Regions from separate parts of the Bacillus sp. N12A5 genome, predicted to be linked through region 1. Evidence: riboswitches for the same ligand, from Rfam matches in the RefSeq annotation. Region 1 holds a riboswitch; the other holds the start of a gene.

Region 1 (3,122 bases):
GCGTTTCCGACAGCAAAGCCGACCCGCCACCCTGCCATATTATATGTTTTTGACAGCGTATATATTTCAATTCCGATATCCTTCGCACCTTCAGCCTGCAAAAAACTTAAAGGCTTGCAGCCGTCAAATCCTACAGCGCCATAAGCAAAATCGTGAACGACACAGATCCTGTTTTCTTTCGCAAAACGCACGGTTTCTTCAAAAAAATCAGAAGTAGCAACTGCTCCAGTCGGATTATTCGGATAATTTAAATACATCAGTTTCGCCTGATCCCTCACTTCAGCGCCGATGCTGCTGTAATCAGGAAGAAACGCCCTGTCCTCTACGAGCGGCATCCTCTCCATCTTCGCTTTCGCGAGTGTGACACCTGACCAGTAATCAGGATAGCCGGGATCCGGCACTAAAATCGTATCACCGGGATTCAATAAGCATTGCGGGAGCTCGACAAGACCGGCTTTACCGCCGAATAAAACAGCGACTTCAGTTTCAGGGTCAAGATCAATGCCGTATTCTCTTTTATAAAATGCTGCCGCTGCTGACTTCAGTCTGTATGAGCCGCGAAAAGACGAATATTTATGATTTTCAGGATCAGCAACGGCTCGTTTCATTTCCTCGACGATATGTCCCGGAGTCGGCTGATCCGGATTTCCCTGTCCGAGATTGATGACGTCGTGTCCTTCTGCGAGCTTTCGGTTCACTTTCTGCACCAGAGAAGCGAAGAATTGTTTAGGCAATTCCTTCAATATCTGAGACTGTTCAAATTTCATCTATTCTCACCTTCTAAAAAAATCTTGAAATGATAGTCCATCATCATATATGGTTAAATGAAAAAAGTAAAGAAAAATTTGGGGTGTTAAAAGATGAAATGGACGATATCTTGTCTTCAGTTTGATATTTCATATGGTAAACCTTCGGAAAATATAAAAAAGGCTGAATCTTTCATCGAAAAGGAAAGCAAACATGCTGATGTTCTTGTTCTGCCTGAATTATGGACGACCGGATATGACCTGTCTAACCTTGATGAGCTTGCTGATGAAGATGGGCGTTCTGCTAAGAGCTGGCTGAAGAAAACGGCAAAAAAACATCGCGTTCATATTGTTGCAGGATCGGTCGCTGTCAGGAAGGGTTCTGATGTTTATAATACAATGTACATTGCGGATAAGGAAGGACAAATCATTAAAGAATACAGAAAAGCCCATCTCTTTCAGCTGATGGATGAGCATGTGTATTTATCAGCCGGCTCCGAAGACGGATATTTTGAGCTTGATGGCGTCAAAAGCTCAGGACTGATCTGTTACGATATCCGTTTTCCAGAGTGGATCAGAAAACATACGACAAAGGGCGCCAACGTGCTGTTTATTTCCGCGGAATGGCCTCTTCCCCGCCTTGATCATTGGAAAAGCCTGCTTATTGCGCGGGCCATTGAAAATCAATGCTTTATCGCAGCCTGCAATTGCACCGGTTCAAATCCGGATAATGAATTCGCCGGACACAGCCTGATTATTGATCCATGGGGGCGTGTACTAGCTGAAGGCGGCCGGGAAGAAGGCATTGTCAGAGCGGAAATTGACCTTCAGGAAAGCGCCGAGGTGCGGGAAAGCATCCCTGTTTTTGATGATATCAGAAAAGATTTATATTAAAAAATATATTGACAACTTATTAAAACACCTGTTAGTATGTTCATCAACTGATAAATTAGAATTGTTTAACAAGTGAATATATTCTCTTATCGAGAGTTGGGCGAGGGATTTGGCCTTTTGACCCCAACAGCAACCGACCGTAATTCCATTGTGAAATGGGGCGCATCTTTTTCGCGCCGAGACGCTGGTCTCTTAAGGCACGGTGCTAATTCCATTCAGATCTGATCTGAGAGATAAGAGAGGCGGACATAGATGTTAGCCTCCTTCTCTCTGAGAAGGAGGCTTTTTTACGGCCATTCAGCTGCAAACATATTTACAGATTACATAATTGGAGGTTATGACGATGGCAGTCACGAAAACACCTTTATACGAAACGTTAAATGAAAGCTCCGCTGTGGCACTGGCGGTGAAGCTTGGCTTATTCCAAAGCAAGAGCACGCTGACCTGCCGGGAGATCGGCGACGGCAACCTAAATTACGTGTTTCATATTCATGACCAAGAACATGACAGAGCGCTGATCATTAAACAGGCGGTTCCTTATGCAAAAGTGGTCGGAGAAAGCTGGCCGCTGACAATCGATCGTGCAAGAATCGAAAGCAGCGCTCTCATCCGCCAGGGCGAGCATGTCCCTCATCTGGTTCCAAGAGTGTTTTATTCTGATACGGAAATGGCGGTTACCGTCATGGAGGATCTTTCTCACCTGAAAATCGCAAGAAAAGGACTTATTGAGGGTGAAACCTATCCGCACCTTTCACAGCACATCGGTGAATTTTTAGGAAAAACACTTTTCTATTCATCAGACTACGCGCTTGAACCCAAGGTGAAAAAACAGCTTGTTAAACAGTTTACAAATCTGGAGCTGTGCGACATAACGGAAAGGCTCGTCTTTACAGACCCTTTCTTTGACCATGACACAAATGATTTTGAAGAAGAGCTTCGTCCCTTTGTCGAAAAGCTTTGGAATAATGACACCCTCAAAATCGAAGCCGCAAAGCTGAAAAAGTCATTTTTAACGTCTGCAGAAACGCTGATTCATGGTGATTTGCATACAGGAAGCATTTTCGCCAGCGAACATGAAACAAAGGTGATTGATCCTGAATTTGCTTTTTACGGACCGATCGGCTTCGATGTAGGCCAATTTATCGCCAACTTATTTTTGAACGCTCTCAGCCGTGACGGCGATGACAGAGAGCCGTTATATGAACATGTCAGCCGGGTTTGGGAAACGTTTAAAGAGACGTTCAGTGAAGCCTGGGAGAAGGACAGCCTGGATGTTTACGCCAAAATCGACGGGTACCTTGCGGATACGCTCACTCATATTTTCGAAGAAGCGATCGGGTTTGCCGGCTGCGAACTGATACGCCGCACGATCGGTCTGGCACATGTGGCTGATCTGGATGCGATCGTGCCGTTTGATAAACGAATCAGCAGAAAACGGCTGGCGCTGGACACAGGCACAGCTTTTATCGAAAAACGTTCGGA
Region 2 (3,122 bases), on a different contig from region 1:
GAAAGCGTGCGAAAAGGCAGTCTCCAAGCTTGCAGATGAAGGATTTGACGCGGTGGCCATCCCGTGTGATGTGACAAAGGAAGCGCAAGTCGCTGACACGGTGAACGCCATCCAAAAACGGTACGGGCGCTTGGATATTTTGGTGAACAATGCCGGTATTCAGCACGTCGCCCCGATTGAAGAGTTTCCGACAGAAACCTTTGAACAGCTGATCAAGGTCATGCTGACGGCGCCCTTCATCGCAATGAAGCATGTTTTTCCGATCATGAAAAAACAGCAGTTTGGCAGAATCATTAATATCGCGTCTGTTAATGGATTAGTTGGCTTTGCAGGGAAATCCGCTTACAATAGCGCCAAGCACGGCGTCATTGGACTCACAAAAGTCGGGGCGCTGGAAGGCGCGCCCCACGGCATTACAGTCAATGCGCTCTGCCCGGGTTATGTCGATACCCAGCTTGTACGCAATCAGCTTAGCGATCTATCGAAAACGAGAAATGTCCCTTACGACTCTGTACTTGAACAAGTCATTTTTCCGCTTGTGCCGCAAAAGCGACTGCTTTCCGTCAAGGAAATTGCGGATTATGCCGTGTTTTTGGCAAGCGAGAAGGCGAAGGGCGTCACTGGGCAGGCTGTCGTCCTTGATGGGGGCTACACTGCACAATGATAGAAAAAACACACTTGCTCCGTTAGGGAATCAAGTGTGTTTTTTCTTTGCTTATTTCCACACATCGTTAGCGATCTCAACCACGTGGCGAAGCTTCGCCCATTGCTGTTCTTCAGTCAGCTTGTTGCCTTCCTCAGTGGAAGCGAATCCGCATTGAGGGCTGAGGCAAAGCTGGTCTAAGCTCACATAACGGGATGCTTCTTCAATACGGCGTTTCACATCGTCCGGATGTTCAAGCTTACCAAATTTAGATGTCACTAAACCAAGGACAAGCTGAAGGTCAGAGCGCTTCACATACCGGAGCGGCTCAAATCCGCCTGAGCGTGAATCATCATACTCTAAGAAAAGCCCGTCCAGGTTCAAGCCGTCAAAAATAGTTTCGGCTGCTGCGTCATAGCCGCCTTCAGCTGTCCAAGTGGACTGGAAGTTGCCGCGGCAAATATGCATGGTTACCGTCAAGTCATCCGGACGGTCAGCAATCGCGTCGTTAATGGATTTCGCAAATAGCTGGCGAAGCTCGTCAGGCGTTGTTCCAAACGCTTCGATTTGTTTTAAGCCTTTTTCAGATAAGAAAACAGCCCATGCCGTATCATCAAGCTGGAGGTAGCGGCAGCCTCTGTCGTAAAACGCTTGAATCGCCTTTTTATATGCTTTGGATACATCGTGCTGGAAAAGGTGATAGTCATTTTTATAGGAAGCCTTTTCTAGCTTGCCGCGGAAAAACAGCATATTCGGGCTTGGGATCGTCATCTTTGGCGTCGCATCACCGGCAATGCTGTGGAGAAATGAGTAATCTTCAAGCATTGGGTGAGTTGAAAAGTCGATATCACCTGTGACTTTGATGCCGCGTGCTTTAGTCTGCACATTATGGAATTGAATGCCGTGCTCAGGAGTGAACGGCTCAACGCCATCCAGATTTTCTAAGAAATCAAAATGCCACCACGCTCTGCGGAATTCACCGTCAGTCACGACGTTCAGGCCGGTTTCCTTTTGTTTCTCCACAATGCGGGTGATTTCATCGTCTTCAATTTGGCGGAGCTGTTCAGCCGTAATTTCGCCAGCCGCTTTTTGCAGCCGTGCTTTTTTGACGGGCTCAGATCTCAGCAGGCTCCCGACTTGATCCGCGCGAAACGGCGGTTTTTTTCTTTGAAGTGATTGTTGTTCTGCGGGTGTTGTTTGTTGTGACATGTTGTCCATTCCTTCTTTCCATTCGAGTATAAAAAAGCTCTTCCTTTGGATAAGGAAGAGCTTGTGTGACAATCTCAACCTTATCTTCAAGAGCAATTATTGCTCTAAAGGATTTAGCACCATTCTGTTAAACAGCGGTTGCCGGGTATCGCAGGGCCAGTCCCTCCACCTCTCTTGATAAGGAAAACCTTTTTATGAAATTTTCTGATAGTATCTATTATTCACACATTTTCTGTTTCTGTCAATGATAGATTATCTCCACACATCGTTGGCGATGTCGATGACATGGCGAAGCTTTGCCCATTGCTGCTCCTCTGTCAAAAGGTTTCCTTCTTCTGTAGAGGCGAAACCGCACTGCGGGCTGAGGCACAGCTGATCCAAGCTGACAAAGCGCGCCGCTTCATTGATTCGGCGTTTCACATCGTCAGGATTTTCGAGCTCGCCGTATTTTGATGTGATCAAGCCGAGCACGATTTGCAGATCTTTGCGTTTCACATAACGGAGCGGATCAAAGTTTCCAGAGCGGTCATCATCGTATTCCAAGAACAAGCCGTCCAGGTTTAAGCCGTCCAAAATCGTTTCTGCAACAGCGTCATAGCCCCCAGATGCCGCCCAAGTTGAACGGAAGTTGCCGCGGCAAATGTGCATCGTGATTGCTAAATCATCAGGCCGGTCTGCCACTGCATCGTTAATCGTTTTGGCAAACAAGGCAGGCAATGTTTCTGGATCGCCGCCGAGCGCCCGGACAACCTCTCTGCCTTTTTCTTCAAAGAAGAGAGACCATGACGTATCATCAAGCTGAAGATAACGGCAGCCAGCGTCATAGAAGGCTTTGATTGCTTTTTTGTACGCTTGGGCCAGGTCATGAAAGTATTCCTCTTGGTCATCATAAATCCCCTTATCAGCCTTTTCACCGAAAAACAGCATATTCGGGCTCGGAATCGTCAGCTTGGGTGTCGCCCCGCCGGCAATCTTATGTAAAAATTGATAATCGGCAAGTGCTGGGTGGCTCGTAAAATCGAGTTTTCCCGTCACCTTGATGCTGCGTGCTTTTGTTTTGGCATGATGGAACTGAATCCCTTCAGCCGGAATGAATGGTTCCACGCCGTCGAGCCCTTCCAGAAAATCATAATGCCACCATGAACGGCGGAATTCCCCGTCTGTTACCACATCAAGGCCGATTTCTTTTTGTTTTTCCACAATGCGGGTGATTTCTTGGTTTTCGACATCACGCAGCTGTTCCGCTGTGATCTCGCCGGCCGCTTTTTTC

What was found. A riboswitch is a leader RNA that binds a small molecule or an ion and turns the genes downstream of it on or off. The one in region 1 is predicted to bind S-adenosylmethionine.
Region 2: another riboswitch for S-adenosylmethionine. It lies ahead of MOC09_RS18590 (5-methyltetrahydropteroyltriglutamate--homocysteine S-methyltransferase); the one in region 1 lies ahead of mtnK (S-methyl-5-thioribose kinase).

Annotation. Positions count from the first base shown of each region.
Region 1 is NZ_JALAMR010000002.1:384,667-387,788, reverse strand. It holds gene mtnE (methionine-glutamine aminotransferase) at 1-767, opposite strand, end outside; gene MOC09_RS02395 (carbon-nitrogen family hydrolase) at 861-1,640, shown strand; SAM riboswitch class I at 1,724-1,880, shown strand; gene mtnK (S-methyl-5-thioribose kinase) at 1,984-3,122, shown strand, end outside.
Region 2 is NZ_JALAMR010000021.1:45,445-48,566, reverse strand. It holds gene MOC09_RS18595 (3-hydroxybutyrate dehydrogenase) at 1-664, shown strand, start outside; gene MOC09_RS18590 (5-methyltetrahydropteroyltriglutamate--homocysteine S-methyltransferase) at 716-1,852, opposite strand; SAM riboswitch class I at 1,930-2,036, opposite strand; gene MOC09_RS18585 (5-methyltetrahydropteroyltriglutamate--homocysteine S-methyltransferase) at 2,105-3,122, opposite strand, start outside.